3 regions of the Brevibacillus sp. FSL K6-2834 genome follow, and region 3 is predicted to be linked to each of the others. Evidence: riboswitches for the same ligand, from Rfam matches in the RefSeq annotation. Region 3 holds a riboswitch; each other region holds the start of a gene.
The links. Region 3 has a riboswitch for cyclic di-AMP ahead of NST96_RS14350 (CAP domain-containing protein). Riboswitches for the same ligand answer to the same signal wherever they lie in the genome.

Region 1: it holds a riboswitch for cyclic di-AMP, as region 3 does, so the genes downstream of both, NST96_RS21300 (betaine/proline/choline family ABC transporter ATP-binding protein) here and NST96_RS14350 (CAP domain-containing protein) in region 3, are expected to answer to the same signal.
Region 2: it holds a riboswitch for cyclic di-AMP, as region 3 does, so the genes downstream of both, NST96_RS06125 (C40 family peptidase) here and NST96_RS14350 (CAP domain-containing protein) in region 3, are expected to answer to the same signal.

What each region holds. Positions count from the first base shown of each region.
Region 1 is NZ_CP151945.1:4,338,484-4,348,475, forward strand. It holds gene NST96_RS21275 (penicillin acylase family protein) at 1-1,475, opposite strand, end outside; gene NST96_RS21280 (MFS transporter) at 1,530-2,750, opposite strand; gene asnB (asparagine synthase (glutamine-hydrolyzing)) at 2,767-4,713, opposite strand; gene NST96_RS21290 (glycine betaine ABC transporter substrate-binding protein) at 5,742-6,653, opposite strand; gene NST96_RS21295 (ABC transporter permease) at 6,751-7,401, opposite strand; gene NST96_RS21300 (betaine/proline/choline family ABC transporter ATP-binding protein) at 7,398-8,540, opposite strand; cyclic di-AMP (ydaO/yuaA leader) riboswitch at 8,696-8,839, opposite strand; gene NST96_RS21305 (hypothetical protein) at 9,010-9,342, shown strand; gene NST96_RS21310 (dipeptide ABC transporter ATP-binding protein) at 9,606-9,992, opposite strand, start outside.
Region 2 is NZ_CP151945.1:1,211,274-1,221,265, reverse strand. It holds gene NST96_RS06170 (N-acetylmuramoyl-L-alanine amidase) at 1-100, shown strand, start outside; gene NST96_RS06165 (hypothetical protein) at 117-467, shown strand; gene NST96_RS06160 (metallophosphoesterase) at 469-1,296, opposite strand; gene NST96_RS06155 (response regulator transcription factor) at 1,429-2,058, opposite strand; gene NST96_RS06150 (sensor histidine kinase) at 2,055-3,176, opposite strand; gene liaF (cell wall-active antibiotics response protein LiaF) at 3,190-4,065, opposite strand; gene NST96_RS06140 (rRNA adenine N-6-methyltransferase family protein) at 4,096-4,659, opposite strand; gene NST96_RS06135 (PspA/IM30 family protein) at 4,750-5,445, opposite strand; gene NST96_RS06130 (hypothetical protein) at 5,533-5,943, opposite strand; cyclic di-AMP (ydaO/yuaA leader) riboswitch at 6,322-6,460, shown strand; partial or broken gene NST96_RS06125 (C40 family peptidase) at 6,466-6,993, shown strand; gene NST96_RS06120 (response regulator transcription factor) at 7,356-8,075, shown strand; gene NST96_RS06115 (HAMP domain-containing sensor histidine kinase) at 8,076-9,446, shown strand; gene NST96_RS06110 (cytochrome P450) at 9,652-9,992, opposite strand, start outside.
Region 3 is NZ_CP151945.1:2,900,367-2,910,358, forward strand. It holds gene NST96_RS14330 (PAS domain-containing protein) at 1-498, opposite strand, end outside; gene NST96_RS14335 (amidohydrolase family protein) at 582-1,769, opposite strand; gene ilvA (threonine ammonia-lyase) at 1,786-2,763, opposite strand; gene NST96_RS14345 (RidA family protein) at 2,768-3,241, opposite strand; cyclic di-AMP (ydaO/yuaA leader) riboswitch at 3,517-3,672, shown strand; gene NST96_RS14350 (CAP domain-containing protein) at 3,680-4,372, shown strand; gene NST96_RS14355 (glucose 1-dehydrogenase) at 4,537-5,286, opposite strand; gene NST96_RS14360 (TetR/AcrR family transcriptional regulator) at 5,501-6,103, shown strand; gene NST96_RS14365 (hypothetical protein) at 6,205-6,348, opposite strand; gene NST96_RS14370 (homoserine dehydrogenase) at 6,429-7,454, opposite strand; gene def (peptide deformylase) at 7,507-8,031, opposite strand; gene NST96_RS14380 (aminotransferase class I/II-fold pyridoxal phosphate-dependent enzyme) at 8,199-9,494, shown strand; gene NST96_RS14385 (membrane protein) at 9,648-9,992, opposite strand, start outside.

The sequences.
Region 1 (9,992 bases), 1.4 Mb from region 3:
TCCTCGGGATTTACCACTTCGGGACACTTCTCAAAAGGGATAAACCCGTTCCACTCAAATTCATTCGTCCAACCGGGCACGGGAACCAGTCCGTCCCCTTTGGCACGAATCGGTATTGCTCCAACGGTTTTGAATGCGATCGTGCCGTCATTGGAGGCAAACAACACATTTAGTGCCGGAGAGACGATTTTTTGCAGACCTTGTTTGAATTGCTCCCAGTTCTCCGCTCTGTTCATCTCCAAAAACGCCTCGATCTCTCTGCCCGGAGAGTACGCCGTCCATCGCAAAGACAATCCGTATTCTTCCCGTTTTGAGACTTCTGGAGTGTGGTCTGTCAAAACAGGGCCGTGACGGGTAATTCGCACTTCCATGGGTATGCTTGCCTCACCTTTTACCTCTATCACTTCGCGAACAACGGTAACGTCCTCCCACTTGCCCTCCTGGTACACTTGATGCGGATTGTCGCTGTTAAACTTTTCTATGTATAAATCCTGTGTATCCGCGATTGCATTCGTTACCCCCCAGGCGATGGAGTCGTTGTGCCCCAACACGACACCGGGTACCCCGGGCAGTGTCACCCCGATCACATTCAACGTTTTTTCTTCAGTGTGCAGATGCAAATGAGTTTGAAACCAGATGGACGGCGTATCCATACCGAGATGCGGATCGTTCGCCAAGAGCGGCTTTCCGCTCTTCGTCAGCTTTCCGGAAACGACCCACCCGTTCGAACCGGCAACGGCGCCTGATCCCGTGAAAAATTGCAATAAACTCCTCAATTCCATCTGAATGTTTATGGGCAAATCAGCTTCCTTTTCGGAAACAGTGCTCCCCCCGGTGTGTTGACTGGAAATCGTGATAAAGCCGTCAGCTGGATAGACAGGCCAAAGTTGTTTGGCCAACTCATCGCCTACTTGATTTCGCAAAAGATGGCGATACACTTCCGCTTTCATATTTTCGCTCAGGCTCGCTGCCAGCAGCTTGCCGATCAACAGCGTATCAATCGGCGTCCAGAACTCCGGCTGATACCCCAGCAGATTGCATTCGAGCGGAAGCGTGTTTTCTTCAACAGCTTGACGCAGGTAGGCGTTCACGCCCTGGGAAAAACTGTCCAGGATCTTTCTGGTCGCTGGCGAACACTGGGTCAGGGAATCCTCGGCGGCTCTTTTTAGTTGAAGCTTGCGATACAGTTTATCCGAGTTTACCGTCGAGGAGCCCATTACTTCCGACAACCGCCCGCTTGTTAGCCTGCGCGACATATCCATCTGCCACATGCGTTCTTGAGCAGTCACAAACCCTTGTGCCAGATACAGATCGGCTGCTGTCCGGGCCTCAATATGAGGCACGCCTCTGTGGTCCCGATACACGTGAACAGGTTTGTGCAAAGCTGCTACTTTCAGCTCCCCGGATGTTTTCGGAATACCATGGCGGACAACCGATTGCAGGTGGACTGACACATCCACATTTTGATCGTGCATGGCGGAACAACCTCCTATTGAAGACGTTTGAAATGCGCTTCTTTTCAACAGGCCTTACATCGAAGTGACGGAATTGCCCCTTCTGACTTCATACATTTTTTGTCCACGCCAAAAGAAGAAAATACTCAATAATGCAATCAGTCCAAACGTGTTGAACATCGCAATGCCGCCGTATTCTGCCAGCAGAATTCCGCCAAACCACGGGCCGATAAAGTTGCCAAATCCGTTAAAGGTATGCGCTCCGTAATACGTGCCACGCATTCCTTCGGGCGTAATGCGGTCGACGATAATGTATTCAGACGGGACGATCAATATTTCTCCAAGCGTGAAAACGATCATGGATATGATAAAAAACGTCCAGCTGCCGGAATACGCAAAGCCTGCCTCGGATATGGCCAGAAGAATGCTTCCCATCACGATGTTGATCAACGGCGTAAACCGTTCCGCCCATTTTGTCAGCGAATATTGGAACAAAATAACGACTACTGAATTGATACTCATCAAGATCGCAAATAACCGGACCCCGTCGATAAAGCTATTTTTCAAATATTGAGAGAGCGTAACAGACATCTCGCCCATTACCGCCATCGTCAGGATGCTGCCCAGGATGAAAAATCCCAGCACCTTATCGTGGCGGATGACATGAACAGCACTCCGAATGGTTATCTTCTCTTCCGCTTTTGTTTGAATATCTTCATAGGCAAAGTATTTGAAGCTGAATTGCAGAATGAGGACGTATAGCAGGTAAAGAATCGCCCCCACAAAAAACGGCACCCGGTCATCGATGGTGGACAAAGCGGTACCGAGAAGCGGACCAATGGCAAAACCGATGTTCACCGAAGTATAACGGAACGAGAATAGTCGCAGCCGTTTTTCCGGTGGAGTGACATCGCCCATCAATGCCTTGGACACAGGATCGAAAAACGAAATGCATAGATTCAGCAAAATGTTCAAAACAAAAATCAACAGGACATTCGTGGTTAAAACAAACCCGAAGAAAACCAGAGCAAAGACATAGAGCGTGCCGATTAACACTTTTTTACGGCCGATAAAATCGGAAAGTGTGCCTCCGATAAAGCCGCCAAAGGTACCGGCGATCGCACCGACCCCTATGATCAATCCAATCTGTGCCGGATCCAGATCAGTCGTTTTGGCGAGATAGATAGCTAGGAAGGGGATACTCATGCCTCTTGCTACAGATACCAGGATGATCCCTAGTAACAACGTGTGGACAATTGGATGAAAAGACTTGTAAAACTCTCGTAGTTTCCCCATTCGCGTCTCCTTGTTTCTATGATTTTCTTGACAAAGATTCACTGCTGCTATTTACGTATTGGTCTTGGAGAATGCATGTGGTGAGCACCAGAAGCAGGACGGTATCTGCATTTACGCGTTGGCTTTTATCCATGTGCGGGAGTTGGTCGAGCAGCTTGATCATCAGTTTTTTCTCAAAGAAAGGAACATCGTCCATGACCTTGCTTCTCAACATATCCTGAGTCAACTGAAACAACTTGTTGTCCGTTTCCAATGTGGAAGGAGGAGCATTAAACGGCTGTTTGGGGCGGGAGTAGACGGTCTGGGTGAGGTAGGGCTTCGCCGCTTCACGAAGAGCATACTTTTCTTTGAACCGATTTATCAGCATCGATACAGGAAGGTTTCGTACCACTTCAAACAATTTGTGATCAAGCAGGGGCATTCGCACTTCTACTCCATGAGACATATCCAGACGGTCGGCAAACAGGATCTGGTTAGGCAGAATCGACTTGTTCCACGTATAAAGAACTTGAGTGACGCGATCTCGCCCTGCCAACTGTCCTTCTACATCCAGCTTTTTCACAAATTCACGATACGGATCGTACTCGGCAAAGCGCGCTCCGAAATCGGGCGAGAGCAGCTGTTTTAACGGCATGCGGCTTGCATGCACAGCCTGGATCCAGGCGGGTGTGTATCCAAGTGTCTGGTTGAAACAATCCAATGACTGGTTGAGATAGCTGCGAATCGAAACGTGGTTAAAAGAGGGATTATGTTGCAAAAATTCGTCCAGTTTGCGAAGCTTCTCCTCTTCGCTCAGGCCTTCCAGTCCGGCGAGTAGCAAATCCAATCGGGAAAATATGTATCCGGCAAACAATTCATCAGCGCCGTCCCCCGACAACACGACGCGAATCCCCCGCTCGTGGAGTACCTTGCTTTTCAAATAGCGGGCAACGCCGTTCATGTTGATCCCAATCGTTTCCGCATGCCAAACGGCCTTTATTACGTGATCGGCAAAATCGGTATGATCAAGCGGAATCAGATGAAAATCCGCCCCTACATGGGCCGCCGTCTCACGCGCTACTTCACTTTCATCATAGGCATGATCCGAAAACGAAACGGTAAATGCTTGCAGCGGGTCCGTCCGATGCCTGGCAGCCATCCCAAGTACCGTTGAAGAATCAACGCCTCCGCTGAGATGAAATCCAACGGGTACGTCGGCCCGCATCCTTGTCTTGATGCTCTCGTCCAGTGCATGCCTTACTTCACTGATGTACTCTTCTTCGCTGCGTGGCAGAGAATTCGCGTCTGCCAGCGGATAGTGATGATCCCAATACTGTTTGATTTGTATTCCATCAGCCGTAGCAAGCAGGTAGTGGCCGGGTGGAACCTGGTTAACACCTTCGAATAACGTACGGTCCAGATGCTTGTAAAACAACAAGTGCTGGTAGTAGGATTCATGATCCCACTTCGCGGGTACTCCTGCTGCAAACAGCGCCTTCATCTCCGACGCGACGTATAGAACCCCATCTTGTACTGTGTAAAAAAGCGGCTTGATCCCAAAACGGTCTCGCACAGCCAACAGGCGTTGCTCGGTTTCATCCCAAAGCACCAGGGCAAATTCACCGCGCAGGTATTCAAGAAATCCGAGTCCATTCTCTTCGTACAGATGCAACGCGATCTCACTGTCAGAGCGTGTTCGCAACCGGTGCCCCCGTTTGACTAACTCTCTCTGAATTCGCTCGTAATCGTAGAATTCACCGTTTACGACAACGTGAAGCCGTTCATCTTCATTCGCAATAGGCTGGTCTCCAGTCTCTAGGTCAATAATGCTGAGGCGAGCGTGACCCAATCCGACTCGCTTGCTTTCGGACAGCCAGATACTTTGCCGGTCAGGTCCGCGATGGGAGAGTTGACGAGTAGCACGTTCGACAGCAATCGCAGTGATGGGAGCCTGTTTCGAAAACATTGCGACAATTCCACACATATAAACCAACCTTTCCCTACATAATTTTGATAGTGCTGCCGTACGAAGATCACTCTTTGGAAGAATAAAAACAGTAATATTGATAGAATGTGTATTGCAGATCAGCATATCAGACCATTTCAGTATACCATATTTAACCAAAAATATAACTTTTTTCAATTCGCCAAATTTCAACAAGGTATTTTGGCACCCAAACGCCTAATGGCTTTCACCGCCATAGACATACATTCCCTATGCATATGGGAAACCGGGCAACGATCCATTTTCCTTTTGATACCGTAAAGCTGGTACCCTACTATTTCAAAATCAGAGGTTCCTATCATCGATCAGGAAACAGGGAAGACGAATAACTCTACCTATGCAAACATCGAGTGGGGTTTATGTTGGGGATTGTATATGGAAACGTTCCGGAGCTGAACAGAAGCTGACGTGTGTGATTTCTTGCAAGTCACCCGATATGGATTTACGGACTAACGAAAAAATCGATTTACGAAAGAGCTATGAACACTCCCTCCAGCGAGAGATGAGCTTCCTCTAACCTTGCGTTTGGACGTATGTCGGCCTAATGCCCCTGCCGTCTGCGTATTCCTATGACAACTGCCTTCGCCCGTGTGAGGATGGCCGAGAAATGGCAGCTTTGCCGCTTCGAATCACAGTGATCGATTCAACAGAGATCAACAAGTCGATTCCTCCTTCTTTGAGAATGTATGTTCCGGTTTTGATTATACCATAATCGCGGACAAAAAATGACATTTATCCCATCGCTTGGGCAATATCCTGTCTATTCAACCCGATAACAGTCTATACAGTTTACAGTTTATTGGAAAAACCCCTTTGAAACGGTTACGAATGAAGTGCGCTTTCGCCTCATACAAAAAAATAGCCGGCTTCACACGCAATGTGGTGAAAACCGGCTTACTCAAAACCTTTTTGCTCCGGGTCTACTTCATTTTATTCTGCCAGGAGAACAGCTCCCGGCTACCCATCTCTAACCAACACTATATCTAGCCAATGCCGACTTCCTCATTTTAAGGAATCAGCCCCTGCTCCTTCAGCCAAGCTTCCGCAACATCCCGCGACTTCTTCTTGTCTACATCCACCTGCGCGTTGAGCACCGCCATTTGCTTGTCGTCAATCTTCCCGGCGAGCTTGCTCAGCACTTCCTTGATCTGCGGATGCTTCTGCAGCGTTTCCTGACGGACGAGCGGCGCGGCAAAGTACGGCGGGAAGAAATGCTTGTCGTCCTCCAAAATGACCAAATCGTGCTTCACGAGCTGACCGTCTGTCGAGAAGGCATCGATGATATCGACGTTCCCTTCGCTGATTGCTTTATATTTAAGACCGGCGTCCATTGATTTCGTACCTTTGAATTTCAGGCCGTATGATTTTTCCAGGCCTTTCAAGCCGTCCGAGCGCTCGAGAAACTCCTGTTCGGTTCCGAACGTGAGCTGTTGCGCATGCGGGATCAGATCAGAGATTGTCTTCAGCTTATATTTATCGGCCGTCTCTTTTGTCACCGCCAGGGCATACGTGTTGTTAAACCCGATCGGCTCCAGCCATTCCATTTTGTATTTCTCTGCAAAATCTGCCTTTACCTTGTCGTACACCTCTTGAGGGTCCTTCATCGCTTCCTGTCCCATGATGTTGACCAGACCCGTTCCCGTATACTCTACATACAGGTCTGCACTGCCGCCTTTGACGGCGTTAAAAGCTACATCGGTCCCGCCTAAAAACGGCTTTGTCTCGACTTTTAAGTCCGTATTTTTCTCCAGCATGATACCTACGAGATTCGTCAATATATCTTGTTCCGTGAAATTTTTCCCCACCACAGTCACCTGATCAGACGCTTTTGTACCGGTCAGAACCGAGCAGCCCGTCACAGCCATCATCGACAATGCCAACACGCCCATTCCAACTTTCCTCAGCCATCCTGCTCTCACAAGATCCTCCCCTTTCATCATTAACCGTTTATTTGAAAAACCCCAAAAAGCCTGATGTGTTCAAGTCTTCAAAAATCAGCTATTTGGATAAAGCGGCCTAACGCGAGTGGCGAATGCGCAATCCTTTTGGCGTCACTCGCCAATCTACCCAGGCCAGAATCAGGTCAAACAAGACCGCCAGCAGCGCAGCCGGCACCGCACCTGCCAGGATGATGCCCGTGTCCACCATGGCAATCCCGCGAAGGATCAGGTCGCCCAAGCCGCCTGCCCCGATAAACGCCGCGAGCGTCGCCACTCCGATCGTCATGACCGTAGCCGTGCGAATCCCGGCAAATATGACGGGGCGGGCCAGTGGAAGCTCTACGATCCGCAGCATCTGGCCTTTGGTCATCCCCATGCCGCGCCCTGCTTCCAGCAGCGAGGAATCGACGTCCAAAATGCCGGTGTACGTATTGCGGACGATAGGCAGCAGCGCGTAAATGACCATCGCGATGACAGCCGGGATCGGTCCGATGCCAAACAGCGGAATCATAAATCCGAGCAGCGCCAGACTGGGAATCGTCTGGAAGACCGAGATCACGGCCAGCACCGGACCGGCAAGCTTCCGGTACCGGGTCAGCAGAATGCCTGTCGGCACCGCAACTACAATCGCCCAGAACAACGCGACGACAGACAGAACGATATGCTCCCAGCTCGCCTGCACAATATCCGGCCAGCGGTCTGCCATTACGGAAATCACTTCACTCATTGCGCCACGCTCCTCTCCTGATCCAAGTATGGCCGTGCAAGCACATCGACCAGACTGGCCCTTGTCAACAAGCCTGCCAACGTCCCGTCTTGGCGGACGACCGGCACGTACCCGTACGGCGCTTCCTGCACGAAGCCGATGGCATCCGCGAGCGGAGTGTCGGGTGAAAGCGTCATGGTGTCTGTCCGCATCACATCGCGGATGGCCAGCGATTCATCCGGGTACCGCTTGTGAATATCCGCCGTATCCGCCATGCCCAAGTACTTCCCATGCTTGTCGACAACGATCAGCCCGGTTACCCGCTTGCGGTGCATGATCTGTACAGCCTCCGCCAGCCCTCGGCCCGGGGAGACGGTAACCGGCTGCGTGACCATGACATCCTGGACAAGCTGCCCGAGGTGGGACTGCAGCCGTTTTTCCCCGATGAACTCCCGGACAAAATCATTGGCCGGATGGCGCAAAATGTGATCGGGCGTCCCCTGCTGGATCACATTCCCGTTTTGCATGACCACGATCTGGTCGGCGATTTTCAACGCTTCATCCATGTCGTGGGTGACAAAAACGACTGTTTTGTTCAGCTCCTGGTTCAGCCGGATCAGCTCATCCTGCAGCTGCTCCCGGGTAACCGGATCGAGCGCCGAAAAAGGCTCATCCATCAGAATGATCGGCGGATCGCTCATCAGCGCCCGGGCTACCCCTACCCGCTGCTGCTGGCCTCCGGAGAGCTCGGACGGGTATCTGTCCCGGTACCGGTCGGGGGCCAGGCCGACCATATGGAGCAGGCGATCGACCTTTTTGTGATCAATCGACCCTTTTCCCCCCTGAAGCCGTGGCACCAGCGAAATATTTTCCGCGATTGTCAGGTGGGGAAACAGGCCGACCTGCTGAATCACATAGCCGATGCTCCGCCTCAGCGCGACCGGATCGACCTCCGCCGAATTCCTTCCGCCGACGGTAATCGTCCCCGATGTTGGCGAAATCAACCGGTTGATCATCTTCATCGTCGTGGTCTTGCCGCAGCCGGATGGCCCGACCAGCACTGTGATGCTCCCCTCGGGAATCTCCAGATTGAGATTCGGGATCACAGTCGTCGAGCCGTACGATTTGCGCACGCGTTCAAAGACAACCGCATTTGCCATTCGCATCCCCTCTTTTCGCTGTATTTTTGAAAATAAAAAGACCCCGCCAATGCAGGGTCTGTACCTGTAAAAATACAAAAAGACCCTGCAAAAGCATAGGGTCAAAAAACCGAATTGTTTTCCACGTCGGAATGATCTGACACGGAATGCTTGTTTTGACCCATCTTGAGGCTGACGAGGTTAGCTGACGGACTCGGGAAAGATGGTTCCCTACGGCAGATATGCTGCCGATTCGCCCCGGAAAAAGTGGTTCCCCCGCTTTCCGATTATGCAAATCGGAAATTAAGCTTATGGCTATTATGCATGAACTCGATCATCAAGTCAAATTCGCCTTCCCGGATATGAGGTCCGAATGTCATAGGTCATTGGTAACAAAAGTAATTATTTGTGAAAATTTGTAGGTATTTGTCTAACTTATTGCGAATCTATCTAAATATTCCATATTTTTTCTTGCAAGGAGGACTTCTATATGACCAAGCAGTGGAAACAGGCGTGGCAAGCAGCGCTGTTGGCTCTTGTCTTCTTCTTCTCTCCCGCCCAGCATTCAACGGCATCGGCTGAGAGTCTAGATTACAGCTCCAGCGTGCAAAACGGCAAGCTGGTCGTTTCTGCTTCCCTGAAAAATCCAGGCGATGGACGCAGCATCGGGGTCATCGCCGTCGGCTATGACGCCAATGGAAAAGCGATTGCCTCCAAAAGCGCAAAGACCTTTATCCCGCGCAATGAGGTAGGGAACTACCAGCTTTCCTTGCCAAACGCAGGAAAAATCGTCAACGTCAAGGTCACCCTCACCACTCCTTAACTCGCGTATTTTTGGCGAACGAGCAACCATATCTGAAAAAGGTGCCTCTTTGGTCTGCCTTGGACCTTGAGGCACCTTCTTTTTTGCCGCTGCCTGTTTGGGGACGTATCGCGATTCCATCTGCTTTCGAATGACTGCTTTCGGATTTGGCGACACTTCCTTTACGCCGCCAGAAGGGCAATCTTTCGCAATCGTGTCTTTGCATGATCAAACCGGCGCAAAGCAAGGGATGTCAGTTCGTCAAAAGAACTCCTGCCTCAGCTTTAACCGAGCGGAAAATGGCAGGAGACAAAATGCCCTGCAGCACCTTCTGTCAGTGTCGGCGCAGTCTGTCTGCACACATCCTGCACATACGGACATCTGGTGTGAAAATGGCAGCCGGACGGAGGATTGGCCGGATTCGGCAGATCGCCCTGCAGGACAATCCGTTCCTTTCGCTGCGTCGGATCAGGAATCGGGACAGCCGACAGAAGCGCTTCCGTGTAGGGGTGGCGCGGGTTTGCAAACAGCTCGTCGCGCTCTGCCAGCTCCACGATTTTGCCCAGGTACATGACCGCGATCCGGTCGCTGATATGCTTGACGGCAGGCAAGCCGTGGGCGATGAAAATGTAGGTCAGCTTTAGCTCCTTTTGCAGCTTCTTGAGCAGGTT
Region 2 (9,992 bases), 1.7 Mb from region 3:
TACAAACGAAGATTGGCGCCATGAGCCGGATAAACCGCTGCCTCTGTGGGCGGAAGCGGTCATCCTGAAACGGCTGTTCGAAAAATTGCGCACACCTTGAGCAAGGAGGGATTCTGATGGGTTTTGACCTCGGTCTGATCATTGCGCTGGCTTTGGCCGCCGCTGCAAGCATGTCGGATTTTCTCCGCATACCAAAAAAGCTGCGCGGTTGGGTCGCCATGGTGCTCATCCTCGGTCTTTACATGGTCAATCAATGGATCTACAGCACGGGATTCGACTGGCGAATTGCCTTGCTGGAAGGCGGGACGGCTGCTCTGGCCGCTGTCGGCATCCACTCGACTGCCAAAAATACGATGCAGCAGGTCACCTTGCTCCGCAAGCGAAACGGTCAAAGCAGCCCCCCGGCAAAGGAGCAGGGGGAGACAGCCGCCTCACCCGGGTCAACTTCAGCCGATTGGAGAGTGTGACTCATCCAAACTCGGCCAAATAGCGTGTCAACGGCGTTTCTGCCAAGCCTGAGTAGTTTTCACGTGCTGGTACGCTCACAATCTCGTCCTCCGGGAAGCGATAGGCGGTAAGCATCCCTCCAAACACGCATCCCTGGTCGATATTGAGCGTGCCATTCTTTCTTTCCGGCTCGGGACGAGGATCATGTCCCCAGACGATAAGCGGCTCGGCTTTTACCCGTTCGGCTGCCCAATCCCTGCGGATCGGTCTCCCGTCGGCCCCTGTCCCGGCTACATCTCCGTACCGACAATAGCTCTGGATGGAAGGAGATTCTTTTCCGATGTAATCATCGCGTATCCCCGCGTGAACCGCAACGAGGACTAGCCGTCCCTGATAGTGCACCATCATGTGCGAAGGGGAGGAAAACAGGAGTCTCCTGCTCTGCTCCTTTAATTGATCGGCCCTCCTGGCCCCGTACTCCCGTTCGAATATTTGAAACTCGTCAGCTACCTTCTCGTCACCATGCGCCAGCATGACAGGGCGTCCATCCAGCCAGCGGGCAATTTTCCACCCGTGGTTGCTGTCCACCATCTCCGCCAGGCCCGCTGCCACATGCCGGATGAAAAACTGCAGCATCTTGATCGATTGTGGCCCGCGGCTTGTAATGTCTCCGAGAGAAAGGAGCTTCCGGCCCTCAGGATGCCGGTGGGTCCCGTCGTGACAACGTTCATATCCCAAGCGCTGCAAGAGTTCCATAAACTCGTCGTAACAAGCATGGACATCGCCGACAATGTCGACACCCTGATCGGCAGCCATCACCCTGGAGCGTGTACGCGGTTTGTGCCTCATAGCCCGTTCTCCTTTCCGCATCATCTACATTCTATGATTGCCAAATTCAAGCAAAAAAACTCACCCAAGGGGGTGAGTCCGAATTAGCGGAAAACGGGATAGCCTATGGAAATAGAGGAGAAGGGCAAGCAACTAATCCAGATGATGCGTATGTACGTAGATGGCCGCCTGTGTGCGGTCCTCGACGCCCAGCTTGGACAGGATGTTGCTGACGTGGGTCTTCACGGTCTTGATGCCGATGATCAGTTCGTCCGCAATCTCCTGGTTGGACTTGCCTTGGCCGATCAGCTTCAATACTTCCAGCTCGCGCGGCGTCAACTGTTCATGCGGCTGCGCTTCTTGTCCATGACGGAAGCGGGCCATGATTTTGCCGGCGACGCGAGACTCCAGGACCGGCTCGCCTGCGGCTGCCGCCCGGATCGCCCGGGCAATTTCGGCTGCACGCGAGGTTTTCAAGAGATAACTGAACGCTCCTGCCTCAATGACGGGATATACCTTTTCATCATCAATGAAGCTGGTCAAGACGATGACTTTGCTAGCGGGGCAGGTTTCACGTACCCGCCTGGTCGCTTCCACGCCGCCGATCCCCTCCATCACGAGGTCCATCAAAACCACGTCCGGCTGCAGCTCGACAGCCAGCTTCACTCCTTCTTCACCGCTGGATGCTTCGGCTACTACTTCAATGTCGTCTTCAGTAGACAGATAAGCAGCCAATCCCATTCGCACCATTTCATGATCGTCCACGAGCAATACGCGTATCATGTCAGCTCTCTCCCTTCCATTTCCGCTTGCAGCATGATCGGGATGCGCACCTCGATCTGCGTCCCTTTTCCGACTGCCGAGTAAATATCCAGCGAGCCGCCGAGCTCTGCCACCCGCTCCCGCATGCTTCTCAATCCGTACGAAGTCAGCTTCTCTCCCTCCGGATCAAAGCCGACGCCATCGTCTACGATGCGCAGCCTGACTTGCCCCTTCAGCGTAAACAGCTTGACCGCGATGTGTTTGGCACGGGCATGCCGGAGCGTGTTGGAGAGTGATTCCTGCAAAATGCGGAACAGATGGTCCTCGATTCCGCTCGGCAGGTTGTCCACTTCTTCGATCTCCCAGCTAATTTCCATCGCATTTTTGCGGGTCAGCTCTTCCAGCAGATCTTCAATGGCTTCCTTCAGTGCCTTGTTCTGCAAAGTCGCCGGGCGGAGGTGCAGCAGGAGCGCCCTCATCTCCGCCTGCGCAGCCGCGGCCATTTCTTCCACCAGCTCGATCTGCTGGGCAGCTCGCTGCGGATTTTTTTCGATCAGTCTTTTTAAGGCTGCAGTGGTCATCGCGATGGCAAACAACTGCTGGCTGACCGCGTCGTGCAGCTCGCGGGCCAGTCGCTGCCGCTCTTCGGTGACCGCTGTATGCTTCAATTGTTCCGCCAAAGCGGCGTTGTGATTGGACAGCCGTTGCAGGGAAGCGACCTGTTCTTCCCACTGGGCCGCCAGACGGTTCAGCTGCCAGCCCAGTTCACCGATCTCGTCCTCGCCCAGCTCAGGGACGCGCGAAGACAATATGCCGCGCCCCAGGCTGGTGGCTGCCTCCCAAAGCACCTGCAGTCTCTTTTTCAGCAAATTCCCGAAAATGTAGCCTCCGACCAACCCGACGACACTTGCTGTCAGGATCGCGAATGCAAACGAGGCCAGTTGTGTTTTCCAATCCAGCTTCTCCGGCAAATAGAGATGCAGGTAGGTCGCAAGCCATCTCGTGACGTCCGGGTCCCCGGCCACCACGAAATACAGAATCAAACTGCACAAAAAGGAGGCGGTAACCGCTCCTACGGCCAGCAGCAAACCGTAGCGCACGTACTGCCATTGGATACTTGCCAACCGCTGTCGTCGCATTTGTCAGTACCCCCTAGATGTACTTGACTTTAACATCGCCGACGAGCAGCGAAATCTGTACATGGATTTTTTGCGCTTCCTGTTCGTACTGTTCGGAGCGGATCATCACGCTGCGATTGATGCCCCCCTGCCTATGGCCAAACACTTCCAGATCGCCGATGCGCACCTCCGCAGATACGGCTACTGGCATGTCTACCGGAACGTAAATAGTGACGTCCCCCACCCAACCGTCGACTATCAGAAACGCTTCATCATCCATCAGCATCGCCCGGGACAGATCTATGACAACATTCCCGACTCCGTGCCAGATATGCAACTGGCTTAGCTCAAAGCGGCCGGATGTCAAGTGAAAATCACCGATCAGCGAACTGCGGGAATCTTTGGGCGACAAAATGCTGCCAGGGCCCGCGGATGAAGCAGTCCATCTGCTTCTTTCCGTTCCAAATGGATTGCGGTATCCCGCTTTCTGTCTCCAATGCCCTGATTGTTTGCCTGTTGCCGTATCTTCCGCTGAAGCAAAATTCGGATCAGCATCGGCTGCTTCGGCAGCCTCCGGTATTGTCGGCCGGATTCCTTTGTCAGCCGAACGCCCACGGATCAGCCGAAATCCAAAGTAAATGAACAAAAGCGGGATTACAAGCTGGAACAGATCATCCATGCCGATATGAAGCCACATGTCCAAAGCAATCATGATGCCGAGCCCGGCCAGCAGGCCTCCCCGAACACGCTTGTGATTTCCCCACATCTGTACGCCGAAATACACGAGAACCATCGGCCACAAATCAAAGAGGCCAAACGTGATTATATGCAAGCTGTCAAGAAAAAGGCCAATTCCTGTCAAAATGATCAAGACACCGACCGTCATTTTTTGTAAGCGGGACAATTTCACAAAGGTCTCCTCTCTTACGCCCCATGTCGGCTAATTTCCTACACTTCCGTCACGGCAAGTATAAATAAACGCAGGCGGAATATTCAACGGCGTAAATGTGGTTTCTACCCGCTGAAAGCGCGTCTGCAGCTCAGCTTTCAGTTGGAGGGAGTATTGAAACGTGATGAACAGGCCACCCGGAGCAAGGGCAGACTGGACTTCATCCAAGATCCCCGTCCGCAATTCCGCGGGAAAGTTGGCAAACGGAAGTCCGGAGATAATGGCATCAGCCTTGCCAATCCCGGCCTTACTCATGTACTCTTGCAGCTTCAGTGCCTCATCCCACATCGTGATGCCGGGAAATCGGCGAGTCAGCATTTCGCGAAACAACGGATCTCTCTCCACCAAAATGTATTTGGTATCGAGCCTTTTTTTCTTTAGAATGCTTTCCGTAAAGGCGCCTGTTCCAGGCCCCAGTTCTATAATCACGTCAGACTGATTCCAGTCCACGCTGCACAGCATCTTTTCGCATAAAAAACGAGAGCTGGGAATGATGCTTCCTACACGTCCTGGCTCCGCAAAAAATCGACGTAAAAAGACCATAAAGTCTGCCAAGGATAGAACCTCCTAGGGGAAAAGCAGCCTGCTTGGACAGGCTGCCTGGTTGCCACTTCCTATTCTACACGAGATGCCTGATTCCTGTCGTTACTCCTGAACTTTCGCAGGCTCGGCATCCTTTTTGCTTTGCAAAGACGCTTTGATTTGGGCCAGCTCCTCATCCAGATCATTCTTTTCAAGGGACTCGAGAGCTTGCTCCAAACCAGCGCTGGTCTGGCGCCACTGGCCGCTCAGATTGGCTTCCGCTTCCATCCGCAGCACTTTTTCTTCCATCCGGGAAAAGCCTTTGCCGGCAGATTGATTGCCCATGCCGACAATTGCATGGTTCACTTGTTTTTGCGTTTTCGCTACTTGCGCTCTTGCCATCAGAGTGAATTTTTTCGCTCTCATTTTATAAAATTCTTCTTTCAGCTCGGTCAGCTTCTCGCGCATTTGCTGAGCGGCTTCCGATGCTGTCAGATAAAGGGCTTCGTATTCCTGGGCACGCAGCTCGTATTGCTTCTTGTCGGCCAAAGCCCGGCGCGCGAGCAGGTCTTCCCCTTCGGTCAGCGCCAGCTTCACCTGACGATCGCGTTTTTCCGCAAGCGCCACTGCCTCTTCCCATTGCTGGTGGAATTTCTTCTCCAGGGCCACTTGCTTGGCTACTGCCACTTCTACTTGTCCGATCTCCACTTCCATGTCACGCATGTACTGATTGAGCATAACCACCGGATCTTCCATTGAATCCAAAGCGTCATTCACAGAAGCCACCGTCAAGTCACGCAGTCGTTTAAAAATACCCATTTTTTAGTCCTCCTTATCATATCACAAGAAATTTGATTGTCATGTACCTTGCACTTTTCAGGTTTGTTTCATCACTTGTCATCGATATCAAGGTTGTTGCTTCTTGGCCATTCTGTGCTCCCAGCCGTCCAGAGCATCCTCTTTCAATACCTGCCTTGCCCACTGCCGCTCCCATACTGTCGGCATGGAATCATGCGTCTTGTCACTGCGGCGGATAAAGCGGTACCCGAGGTAAATCACTCCGATAGCCAGTACGACATTGAACAGTAAATGCAGCTTGCCGATCAACATTAACAGCCCGAACAGAAAGACCAGTATCCCCCAGAAGCGGGAACCGGAGCTGCCAATCACTTTACGGGCTCCGTATAACATGATCAGCCCGGGGATCAGCACACCGAGGAAATCGCCGCCGTCGATACCGAGTTGGTCCAATAAGACAAACCCTCCGGTCAGCAGCAATGCGAGTCCAAGGAGCACCTTGCCAGACCGCTCACTCATGAAATGCTTCCCTCCAATCGACTATTTGTTGGTGTGTCAACCTTATGCCTTTATTCTAGACGGGGCGAGTGTTCGACATAACGGGCGAGCGGTTGGTTTTTGCCTCCGTCCCTGGACGGATAAAGTGTCGTCCCCCAATCGGACAAGGATCCCTCTTGATTGGATTCAGCCCTTTTCCGGCGCAGGGCGAGCCGTCATGGAGAAGAAAAGTCCGACACATGGTTTCCATTACATATAGAAGAAAAATGTCGTTTGCACGGTACTGACGAAACGTTACAGCTTATGACAAAATATTGTGACGAAATCGTGAACAAACAAGGGTAGAAAAAGGAAAAGTGGGACAAGTGTTGAATTGTGTGGAGGTGCGTGTAAAAAAATATCGAAAAATAGCCGAGTTCCGCTATGCGGAAACGGGGGACCCACTATCTTTGGGGTGAATGGCTGCGCTCTCGCAGTCTAGGGCATTCCTTTCGACCGAACCCTTCAGCTAACCTCGTAGGCTCAGGAGAGGAGCAGTATCTTTTGCGCAAGACAGTAGTTTCTTTGCTTATTGCCGGATTGCTTGCAATGGGTACCGGTGCGGCGCATGCTCAGGAGGGAACCCCCCTGATGACTGTCGTCAATGATCTGTACGGTGTCCCTTACAAGTCTTCCGGAACCACGAAAAAAGGCTTTGACTGCTCCGGTTTTACACGCTATGTGTTTGATGCGCTAGGTGTAGATTTGCCTCACAATTCTTCTTCTCAGTATCAAGTCGGCCAACCGGTTAGCCGCAAAGATTTGCAGCCCGGCGACCTCGTCTTCTTCAAGACGAATGGAAGAAGCATTTCCCACGTAGGAATCTACATCGGCAATGACACGTTTGTGCACTCGGAATCTGGCAGAGGCGTCGTCAATACCAAATTGAGCGACCCCTACTACTGGAGCAAACGCTATGTAGGAGCCAAGCGAATCGCTGCTCCGGCACTCCAGGCGAAAGCCACCGACACTCCTCCAGCCAAGAAAGCGGTACAAGCGGCTTCCTTGCCTGAAGCACAACCAGAACAACAAGCGAAAGCGCCCGAGGCAGCTCAACCAGAGCAACAGCCTGGGCAGCAGGCAGCAGCTGCAGCTGAGACACCAGTTGAGACACATACAGTGCCACAGCCGGAACAACAGCCGGAAGCGCAGCCTAGCAAGTAAGTGCAAGCACAAAAATGAAAGCCAGGGACGTTAGGTCTCTGGCTTTTTCTGACGAAATTTAGTACCTGGTGTCAATAGGAAGTAACACCCGCTATTCTTCATTATATGTCCTTTTTCCTGCCGGAACACGCTGGTAACGTTTGGTTTCTTTGTCCTTCACCAGTCAAACCGTGTTATGATAGGAGAGAATACAAATATTCAGGAGATTTGAGGTTACTGGGGGAGTACCTGTGAAAGACCATATTTTGCTTGTAGACGACAATCAGGAAATCATAGAGCTTCTTGAAGATATTTTGGAAAACGAAGGGTATGAGGTCACTTTTTCAGAGAGCGGGGAGCATGCCCTTACTTTGTTGAAGCAAGGCTTGAAGCCCAATTTGATTCTTTTGGACATCATGATGCCGAATATGAGCGGCTATGAGCTGTGCTCGCAAATTCGCCGCGAATCGGACCTGCCGATCCTGTTTCTCAGTGCGAAAGGAAAAGCGGTCGACAAAGTCGTCGGTTTTGAAATCGGCGCCGATGACTATATCACGAAGCCATTCGACACGGAAGAGCTGCTCGCCCGCATCCGGGCGCATCTGAGAAGGTACGAGCGGATTCGCAAGCATACCGAAGAGCACAGCGAAAAGGACCCATCCGGCTCCTCCATTACCGTTTTGAAATTTAAAGGACTGGAAATCCACAAGGAAACGTACTCGGTGTATGTAAATGAAGAAAAAATTGACCTTTCCACCAAAGAATTTCAGTTGCTCACCTTTCTGGCCGAAAATGCCGGCATTGTGTTTACCCGCGAACAAATTTACGACCGGGTATGGGGATACGGCTACGGCTCCCTCAATACTGTGACGGTTCATATCAAAAATTTGCGGGAAAAGCTGGAACGGGAGCGGCAGTACATCAAAACGCAGTGGGGGACGGGTTACGTTTTCATCGGGGAGAAGGTGTAGATGAGCATCCGCAACAAGCTGTTCCTCTCGTTCTTCGCACTGATTGCGCTGAACCTGTTCGTTTTCAAGTTTGTCTTCGAGGATATTATTGTCGTTCAACTGAAAACGGATCGCCACAATCAATATCGCTATGAAAAGGAAACGGCTGAAAAGGTTCGCGTCAATCAGCTGCTCAGCGCCAGCAATTTCAAGGACCCGACAGACCGCAGCGAGTTGGAAAAGCAGTTGCCGGAGGATTTGGTATACAAAATGTTAGTCAAGGACGCCAACGGCAACACGATCTTCATCAAGACATCCCAGGCATACAATTTGAAAAATCCGCCGAGGAAAATAAAAAAGGAAAATACCGATCTGAAGGTTGTGGCGGAATACCATTTTCAACACGAACCGCCGAAAAAAGGCGAAACCATCATCTACTTCTACACAGATGACTCCGATATTATGGCAACAAAAGGGGTCAGCATGATGCTCTGGTACATCTACGGGAGCATTGCCCTGGTCGGACTTGTCCTGCTCGGCTTCTTCGTCCGCTGGATTCACCGGCCGGTAAACGAGCTGTCCCGCGTAACGCAGGAAATTCGCGAAGGAAAACGGCTGGTTTCGTTTACGTACCATTCAGAAGACGAATTTGGCCGTCTGTTTCGCTACTTCTCCGACATGGTCGATCAGCTCCGGTTTTCCGAAGAGCGTCAATCCGAGCTGATTTCCGCGATCGCTCACGATTTCCGGACACCGCTGACAACAATCAAAGGATACGCCTCCTACATCGCCTCAGGACGGGTAACCGATCTGGAACGGATCAAGAAGCAGATGAAAAAGATCGAACAGAAGACGGACGATCTCGACAAGCTGCTCGACGAACTGCAGGACTTTACCCAGCAAAGTACGGAGCTGAAGCTGAACCTGAGCCGCATCCACGTCAAGAGCTTTGCAAAAGGAATCATTGAGGACTACCTGGTCAAGATCAAGGAATCGGGACTAACACTCCAGTGGAAGCTGCGCATCTCCAATGATCTGTACATCGAGGCGGACGAGACCAAGCTCCGCCGCGTACTGGAAAATCTGTTAAACAACGCCATTTACTACAACAAGCCGAACGGATCGATCCTGCTCACCTGCGACCAGCGGGAGGGGCATGTGCTCTTTTCCGTGATCGACAAGGGTGAAGGCATCTCGCAGGAGGATTTGACCAAAATCTTCACCAAGTTTTACCGCGCGGAAAAATCGCGCAATCGCAACAATGGCGGAACCGGCCTGGGCCTGACGATCTGCCAAAGCATCGTCCAGCGTCACGGCGGTTCGATTTCCGTCAGCAGCGAGCTGGGGAGGGGGAGCTCTTTTTCCTTTACGATCCCCTTTTTCCAATCTTAATTTATATAGATTTATTCTCAGTTAATATATCCTTTATAATTGTCTGGTAGATTATCTTGTATAGCATGTTGCTTTCAGTGATAAATAACCCCAGTTCGGTATCTAACACCTTAGCGGAAATTGCAAAAATGGTGGGCAGATGCCTTTTTTTTATGCAAAAAGACACGAACCGTCAATGGTCCGTGTCTTTTTCTGTGCCCTTTCGTTATTGCGACCGCGCCTCCAGCCTCATCATCAGACCGCCTTTCGGGCGAAGGGTGACAAGCGGCTCCGCTTCCACGGGCTTGCCCGGGTCGGCGAGCTGAAAGCGATACTTCTGTGCGAACGTAGCGAGCAGCAGCGCGGCTTCCATCAGGGCAAAGTTGTTCCCGATACAGATGCGCGGACCTCCGCCAAACGGAAAGTAGGCGTATTGCGGGATACGCTTCAGCAAGTCCCCCTCAAACCGTTCCGGGATGAAATCCTCCGGCCTGTCGTAGTACTTCTCGCTTCTATGCATGACGTACTGGCTCATCATGAGCGTATCTCCGGGCTTGTACGTATGCC
Region 3 (9,992 bases):
AAAGGGGACGGGTTTGCCGATTTTGCGGATGCATTCCTCAATGATTTGGTCCATCAACTCGGAGATAGTGGGAGCAAAGCGTTCTTCCGTTTTTTCTTCACTTGGCTCCTGCTGAAAAGAAGCCATTCCTTTGAGAATAGACTCGGCCATCACAAGGCTGGTCACGTCCAGATTGATACAGATACAACCGATAATGGCTTGATGCTCGTCCCTGATAAAAATCGTGCTGGATTTGATGATTTTGTCTTTAATCCCTTCGTGCTTGTAGTTGAGAATGAAGTCATGCCCTTGCTCGCCCTGACGGAGCAGCTTCAGACCGAGATTGGTCACCGGGCTTCCCGGGCTTCTGCCGCTTACATGGCTGTTGTGAATGGCAATGATCGAAGCCTCGGGGTTGGTCATGTCGTGCAGGGCGACTTCACAGTGGTCGCCAATCGTTCGAGCCAGGCCCTCAACTACAGGAATATAACTGGCCAAAATGGGATGCAATGAACTCATGTGTGAAACCTCATTTCCTAGCGTGTTTATGTGGGAGAATGCGGCTGCGTCTCCTGGGCAAATCGTCAACGAGGCCTGCTTGTTTACCGGTGGTGTACGCAAAGCTTACCCCCTTTATACACCTGCCTTACTCGCTTGAGAGAAAGCAGGTTTTCCACCGGATTTCCCTCCACAAGCAGCAGGTCTGCCCATTTTCCTGCCTCAATGGAACCCGTTCTGTCCTCCAGCTTCATGCATGCAGCTGCCTGCAGCGTCGCGGCCCGAATCGTCTCAATCGCTGGCATTCCTTCCTCGTGCATGAGCTGCAATTCATCCGCCAAATACCCTGGGATGTTAAAAGGGGTACCGGCGTCTGTGCCTGCAGCAATCTTCACTCCGTGCCGAAGCGCTTTGCGGAAGCTTTCCCGATGGATCTGGACAAACGGCTCTGCCTTGCGGACAAACTCCTCAGGCACTCCGCTCTCAGACGGCTGGCGCAGGATCAGCGTCGCAGCAATCAGGGTCGGAACCAGAAACGTTCCGTTTTCGATCATCAATTGGACGGCCTCGTCATCGAGTACCGTTCCGTGTTCGACCGTCGTAACGCCTGCACGAATGGCGTTTTTGATTCCTTCCAAACCAATCGCATGAGCTGCAGTTGTTTTTCCGGCATGAGAAGCTTCCTCGCAAGCGCAGCGCAGCTCTGCCTCTGAAAGCTGCGGGGAGCCCGGCTCTGTTCCTTTTGTTAGGACACCGCCCGTGGCCATCAGCTTCAAGAGATCTGCTCCCGCTTTCAACTGGCTTCGGGCGGCCTTTCTCACCTCGTCAACCCCATCAGCCTCAATCGCCATTGGATGGCAGTGCCCGCCAGTCATGACGATGGGCTGGCCGGATGCGTAGACGCGCGGCCCCTCGACAAAGCCTCGCTCAACCGCATTTCGATAGGAAATATCTACATTGTATCGTGTACCCACATTCCGTACTGTCGTGATGCCAGCCTCGAGAAACTGTTTTCCTTGCTGATGAGCCCGAAACGCCGTGTCCGCTGCGGAATCCAGTCTGATTTGCCTGAAGGGATCAGGTGAAGCGTCCATGCCCAAATGCACATGGCAGTCGATCAAGCCGGGCAAAAGCGTCATTCCCGTTCCGTCGAACTCCCAGTCTGCCACTTCCGCATTGCCTGCCTCAGAGACATGCAATATTCCGGATTCGTCAAAGACAACCGTTCCTCTTTCAATCTGCCGCAAATGTACAACGTCGATTATTCTTACATTGTATATTTTTCGCCTCACGTCAGCACCACCCTGTTTATACTGGGATTTGTTGCGTGTACTTTTCGACCAGCTCAGCGAGCAGCTTCATGTTTACATTGCCGCCTGAAGCCAGCACGACTACCTTTTTTCCCTTGAGTGCAGTCCGATGGTGAATCATTGCTGCCAAAGCGGCCGCACCGGACGGCTCTACTACCATCTTGGCCCGTTCCGCAAGGCTCACCACCGTCCTTGCAATCTCTTCCTCGGAGACCAATACCATCTCGTCGACGTATCTTTTCGTGTGTGCATACGTGATCTCTCCCGGCTTTTTGGCCATCAATCCATCCGCGATCGTATCCACCTTTTCCACTTCAAACGGGCAGCCGTGCCGAAGCGATTCATACATCGCCATGGCCCCCTCGCTATTCACGCCGATCACGCGCACGGCCGGCTTTGTCTCCTTCAAAGCAGCCGCCACGCCCGATATCAACCCTCCCCCGCTGACCGGAACGATGACCACGTCAACGTCGGGAAGCTCTTCCAAAATCTCCAGGCCGATCGTGCCTTGCCCTGCGATAATATGCATGTCTTCAAACGGATGGATCAAGACAAGACCTTCGCTTTGGTGAAGCTCCAGCGCTTTTTCATACATGGTAATGGAGGTGCTCCCTCCATCTACTACTTTGGCGCCGTAATGAAGGATCGCATTTTGCTTGCTCGGTACAGGATTGGTCGGCATGACCACTGTAGCTGCAATCCCTTGGATCTGGGCAGCGTAGGCAGTGCCTGCGCCGTGATTGCCTGCAGAAAAGGCCACGACACCCCGTCTTTTTTCCTCGTCTGTCAGGCTCACGATCTTGTTGTACGCGCCGCGGATTTTGAACGCCCCTGTCTTTTGCAGATTCTCGCATTTTACGTAGATGGTATTGCCTGACCATTCGCTGAAAGTGCGCGAATACTGCATAGGTGTCGGCAAGATGACACCCGCGAGATTGGCCCTGGCTTGCCTGATTTGCTCCAATGTAACGAACATGCGTTTATCTCTCCTCTTCCCTGATTTCTACGACCATTTCAATCTCCACAGGCAGATTCATGGGCAGAACGGATGTGCCCAAGGCAGAACGGGCATGCTTCCCCTTGTCGCCAAAAACGTTCACCAGCAGATCGGAAGCCCCGTTCATAACCTGGGGCTGGTCGTAAAAATCGTCTGCGCTGCTCACCAGTCCGAGTACTTTCACAATCCGCTCAATCTTATCAAGATTGCCAATCTCCGCTTTGATCATGCTGAGCAGGTTGAGGACAGTAATCTGTGCGGCCTCATATCCTTGTTCTACAGTAAGGTCCCTGCCCAGCCTGCCCGTATAGAGCGGTTTCCCATCGACAAAGCAGCCGGCTCCTGAGGTAAAAACCAGGCAGCCCGAACGCACGCAGGATACGTAGGTTGCCAAAGGCGGTTGGTTCGGGGGCAGACTTACCCCCAGCTCTTCAAGTCTCTTTTCCACAAATGACAAAAGTACCACCACGCTTTTCTGAAAATTCTAATCAACACTCGATATTCTCATTCTATCACGATCCCGGAATAAAATGATACAATTTTTTTGATATCGACAAATTTTTTAGAAAAAAATCAACAACATGCACCCGTCCGCTGAATCCTCCAGCCGCCTGTCATGGAAATCATGCCACAAATACACGGCGGTATTTCCTTTTCTGAACAAGCGTCAACAAGGTCTGCCATTATTTACAGGTTCCATTCTCTCAAGTCTATTTGTTATCCTAGTTAAGCCAAACAAACAAGCCGAAACTTCCAAAGAAGTGGAAGTGCGGGGGACTTCTTTTTGTAGAGTTAGCCACTCTGCATTGGGGTGAATCACGCTTGTGAAGGGTTGTATCCTCAGCCCGAACCCGACAACTAACCTCGTAGGCGAAGAAAAGGAGACGATGAGAACATGAAACCATTCGGCAAGTCTATCATCGCTATTGCTTTGGGATTGGCTGTTACTTCGATGTCCACTTCAGCATTTGCTGCCACATGCCCGGTAAAAAATGTTGTTAATCAAGGGCAATGGCTCCCATATTTCATGAATTCCCAACCTTCGCAACAATCCCAACCATCGAACCAATGGAACCAATGGAACTGGGCATTTCCATCCAACTCTATGCAATGGGTAGAGCTTCCGATGCAACAGCCGGTACAAAAACCGGTTCAGCAGCCGGTACAAAAGCCAGTTCAACAACCGGCTAAAGCTCCGGCAAGCAACACTGTCAACGCTTCCTCCCAGTTTGCTCGCGAAGTGGCAAATCTGGTAAACCAAGAGCGTGCAAAAGCCGGTCTGGCTCCGCTTGCTTACGATGCTGCATTGGAAAAGGTAGCATTGGCAAAAGCGGCTGACATGGATCAAAACAACTACTTTGATCACAACAGCCCTACCTACGGTTCTCCATTTGACATGATGAAGCGCTTTGGCGTATCGTACATGACTGCAGGCGAAAACATCGCCATGGGTCAGCGCAGCGCTGAAGAAGTGATGCAGCAATGGATGAACAGTGACGGTCACCGCAAAAACATCATGAACCCGAATTTCACGAAAATCGGCGTAGGCTACCAAAATGGTTACTGGGTACAAGAATTTACCGGATAACCTTGATGGCTGCAGAGAAGAACCGAGTTGCTCAACAGAGTGACTCGGTTTTTTCGGTTTTTTCCCTGCTTGCAAAAAAAGCCCACCTGAAGCTGGTGGGCATGGTATCGATCTAGGCTTTTGTGATCAAAGGAGAAAATGGCGACACCCGGATCAGAGGCTCATTAACGAGCGCACCAGCCGCCGTCGATGACCATTTCAAGGCCGCTCACAAACGAAGACTCGTCCGAAGCGAGATAAAGTGCACCATAAGCGATATCCTCGGGTTTGCCGAGACGAGGCAGCGGCGTTTGCGCCTGAAAAATGCCCCGAACCTCTGGAGCCGTGATCATTTGCGTCATTGGTGTTTCGATAATGCCCGGGTGAATGGAGTTCACGCGGACGGAATCCTTCGCGCATTCGACAGCTGCTGCTTTCGTAAGAGCTCTCAACGCCCCTTTGGAAGCGGTGTAACCATTCGTAAAGTTCAGAGCAACTAGTCCTGCGATAGACGAAATGTTGATGATGGAACCGCTTCCAGCCTTTTTCATCTCAGGGTAAACCAGCGTCATTCCCAGCACGCAGCCGGTCAGGTTTACATCCATCACCTTGTTCCAGTTTTCCATCGTAAATTGCTCAATCGTAGCATCTGTACTGATACCCGCATTGTTTACCAGGACGTGAATGTTGCCAAATGCCTCCAGACCTTGTGCGATGACGTTTTTCCATTCGTCCTCGGAAACGACGTTGTGTTTGACCCCGATGGCTTCCCCGCCGTCCGCCTTGATTTCATTCACCACTTCTTGCAGCTTGTCTTCGGACATGTCCGTCGCGATTACTTTCGCGCCTTCCTGGGCAAACAGACGAGCTGTTTGTGCCCCCATACCGCTTGCCGCACCTGTAATGATGGCGACTTTTCCTGTTAGACGACCCATAGTCGTATCCTCCCGCTTTTTCATTTCTGAAAAAGAAATTCAAAAAAATTTTAAACAACTAGTTGTTTTATCGACACTGTGTCGTAAATAATTATATCAATGCCCTTCTTATATGGGCAAACAACACAAAACGCCGAAGTGACGATAAATCAACAGAAGATCAACGTTGTGTGGATCACATAGAAAAAGTTCAACAAGGATGGGAAGAATGTCGATGAAACCGAAGAAGATTGATCCGCGGGTCAGGAGGACACGCCAGCTCATTCAGGACGCGTTTACCTCGCTCATACAGGAAAAAGGGTATGAGGCCATCACCGTACAGGACATTACCGAGCGTGCCACTTTGAATAGGGCCACCTTTTACCTCCACTATCGAGACAAACAGGATTTGATGTGGCAAAGCACAGAAGAAGTCCTCTCGGAGCTGGTGGACAGTCTGCGCGAAACGACCAAACATGCGAAAAAAGCAGACTTGCACGTAGATCAACCGCACCCCGTGTTCGTCTGCCTGTTTGAACAGATTGCACGCCATGCGACCTTTTACAAGGTAATGCTGTCCCATCACCAGGCACCACTCGCTGCTCGCCTGATCGAAGTCATCACCGATTACATCTCCCAAGGCCTGGACGAATTCCAGCCCGATGACACCAAGCTCACGGCACAGCGAGAGATTATTGTCCGCTATACCGCCTCTGCCTTTTTAGGAGTCATCATGTGGTGGCTGGAGGGCGGCATGAGCTATTCTCCCCGCTTCATGGCGCTGCAATTGATGAGGCTTGCGATCAAGGGGCCGTATGAGCTGTCTCCGTTTGCGTGAGCCCTTTCGGGGCGGGAAATAGCAAAAAGCCGGAACGGTACCACTCCGGCTTTTCACATTCAAGAGGTACTCGTCAAAGCGTTCTCTTCGCTTCGACGCTCTTAGCTCTCTGTGGAACAGCAGTCACACTTCTGCTCCTCTAGCAAAGGTACCTCTTTTTCATGCATTGTCTGTTTGGTCGGGTATGCCCCCACCTGCTGCAACTCTACACTGACATCTTTGTCATTGTTTTGTTGTTGGTCCATGGGAAGCCTCCTCACTGAGTGCGACCTGTGCCTAGTATACGCACCCGGGATGTGAAGCTATTCGTTCTTCAGGGATTCGTTCAGCCTTTTGCCCGGTTTGCCTGAAGGATGTGCTCCAGGTCTTTCAGGGCTGCAGCTGCGGCTGCCACCGGGTCGGATTTTCCTCCCACCACCAACAGCTCCCCCATTGTGTCCGTTTCCAGACGAATCGCTTTGGTCGTCCCGCGGACTTGGGCGAACGGGTGAGTCTCGGACAATAGCTGCACGTCCACAGCGGCCTGGAGAGTGTCGTCGACTTTGCGCAGACTGCCTACCAGCTTGGGGACAAGACCGTCTGCTTTCCACTTCTGCACTAGCTCCGGTGTGATGCCTTGGATGCCCTTCCGTGCCACATCCGACAGGCGAATGCCTGCATGAAAAGCTGCATTGGCCATAATTGTCAGCTTGCAGGCCGTGTCCCAGCCTTCGAGATCAAAGCGCGGATCAGGCTCGGCAATCCCCATCTGCTGGGCGCGGATAATCGCCTCCTCCATGGAGATGCCTTCTTCCATCATTGCACTCAGCACAAAATTGGCTGTTCCGGTAAATATTCCTTCGATCAGCGCCACTTCACAACCGGCCAAATTGTACTGGAGCAAATCAACCGTCGGCAAAGCTGCAGCCGTTGCTCCGCTTACTTTGAGCATGGCCCCATGTCGTCTGGCCGCCTCATGGAGCCCCTGGTAATCTGCTATCAGCGCCCCTTTGGAGATCGCGATGACATGCTTGCCGCGGGACAGGGCGGTTCTCATGTAGGAGAGGGCCATGCCGCCAGTGACAATATCAGAAGGACCCGCTTCGATCAGGATGTCAAATGGACATGCTGCCAGGAAGTCGGCTCCCGTTTTCTTTTTATCTCCCATACTTTTCTCTGCGGAAAACGCCTGGACTTGTTCGAGTGCCAGTCCTTCATCCGCGTAGCAGCCAGCGGTCGAACGCATGACGCCGACAAGCCTGACATCGGCATCGTAGACCATCCGGTATCTTTCCTTGCGCTCGTGAAGCAATCTTGCGACTTGTCTGCCTACCGAGCCAAATCCGGAGACGACCACGTCGTATCGTTTCATTGCGAGTTCCTCCTTGCTGTGTACCGTACTAGATTCGCTGTCTGCGGCCGAATCAACGCGGCAAACGACGCCGATGAGCGAGGATGGGATTGGCGTCTGCCGGCTTCAGCTTTTTGCCTTTCCGGTCATCGTACAGCTCATTTACATAGTCGATATAGAGGATGCCATGCAAATGGTCGATTTCATGCTGCACGCACCGGGCCAAAAATCCTTCTGCCTCCAGTACGACCTCTTCTCCCGCACGCGTTAGCGTCTTTACTTTTACATATTGGGCCCGCTTGACTATGCCAACGACACCGGGAATGGACAGGCAGGCTTCGGTTCCTTTTTGCTCACCCCGGCTGTCCACGATTACCGGATTGATCAGTTCGATCAGGCCGGTTCCGCAATCCATGACGACCAGCTGCTTGGGTATCCCGATCTGAATCGCAGAAAGACCTGCTCTTCCCTCGGTCGCGTAGATGGTGTCCGCCATGTCATCCAGAATGTTGCACACATTTTGCGTAATCGGGCTCACCGGCCTGGATCGTTCCCTTAGAATCGGATCCCCCAGCTGCACGATCATCCGTTCAGCCATCTCGCTTCTCCTCCCCGACAACGAGTCAATTTGTATCCAACGTAACAAAGCGGTCCCCTTTCGTCAAACGCTTTGCTGAACGCCTGTTTTTTCATCGACAAATACGCTTATATACGCTATCTTAAATGGTAAACATGAAGTTGATGGAAACGAAGAGGGAGGAAACCATGCATCCACTTGCATCTCAGCTCAACGAGACAATTCAACGTGAAAATCCGCACTTTTTCGACATGCTCTCTGAATTGGGCCGACTGATTTACTTCCCGAAGGAAGGCATCCTCAGTCAATCTGCCGAAGCGAAATCAAAGGCCAAAAAGTACAACGCCACGATCGGGATTGCATTGGAAAACGGCCAGCCGATGCATTTGAAATCGATCCAGGACACGTTGTCCGCTTATGCACCAAAAGACCTTTACGAGTACGCTCCCCCTGCCGGCAAGCCGGAGCTGCGCGCCGCCTGGAGGAAAAAAATGCTGGAGGAGCATCCTTCTCTGGAAAATAAAACCTTCAGCAATCCGATCGTGACGAATGCATTGACCCACGGTCTGAGTGTCGTGGCGGACTTGTACGCTGGACCGGGAGACAGCGTCATTATCCCCGACAAAAACTGGGAGAACTACGAATTGACATTCTCCATTCGCCGCGGTGCTGAAATGGTTTACTATCCGCTTTATAACGATGAAATGACTTTCAACGCTGAAGGTCTCAAGGATGCGATCCTGGCACAAAAAGAGAAGGGCAAAGCGATCGTCGTCCTCAACTTCCCGAACAACCCGACCGGATATACGCCTGGGCAAAAGGAAGCCGAAGAAATTCTCAAAGCGCTGAAGGCTGGTGCCGAGGCGGGAATCAACATCGTCGCAGTAACCGATGACGCCTACTTCAGTCTGTTCTTTGAAGATTCCTTGCAGGAGTCTCTGTTCGGCGCGCTCTGCGACCTGCATCCGCGAATTCTGCCGATCAAGGTGGACGGCGCGACCAAGGAAGAATACGTCTGGGGTTTCCGTGTAGGCTTTATCACCTACGGCGGAAAAAGCGATGCCCTGCTGGCTGCCCTGGAGCAGAAAACGCTCGGAATGATCCGCGCGACGATTTCCAGCGGACCGCACCCGTCCCAAACCTTTATCCTGCACGCATTGAATTCACCGACTTTCAACCAAGAAAAGCAAGAAAAGTTCGAGATCATGAAACGTCGCGCCAACCGGGTCAAGCAGTTGCTTGACAGCGGCAAATTTGATGACGTGTGGACGTACTATCCTTTCAACTCGGGATACTTTATGTGTCTCAAGCTCAAGAATGTAGATGCGGAAACATTGCGTACCCATTTGCTTGAGAAATATGGTGTCGGTACGATCGCTTTGGGCAAGACCGACTTGCGCATTGCCTTCTCTTGTATTGAAGAAGAAGACATCGACGAACTGTTCTCCCTGATTTACCAAGGAGTTCTCGATTTGCAAGGGTAATGGAAACAGAAAAAAGCGTTTTGGATGCTCATCCAAGACGCTTTTTTTCGTGTCGCTCCAGATATGCAGGTTCGAACAGAAATCAAGCTCTTCTGCCATCCTCCAACTGCGAAATAAATCGAGAGTTCTTGCCAAATCACGTCGACTCTCCTGTTACGATACTCTTTCAGCCATTTGCGCGGGCTGCTCAAGCTGATCCATGTCGACAGCAGGCAACAGCCTGCGCTCCCAACGTCGGACTTGGACTGTCCAAAAGCGAAGAGATGCCTGCATCACAGGGCCGACCAGAAATACTGACAAGAATGTGCCGAACGATATCGGTCCACCCGCGATCCAGCCCAAAAAGAGCGCCGTCCCTTCCAAGCAGGTACGGACCAGGCGGACAGATCGGCCGGTGATACGGACGAGCGACAGCGTGATTCCATCCCGCGGACCGGCTCCCAAGCGGGACGCGACATACATCCCCGACCCGATACCCATCAGAACAATCCCGACAAC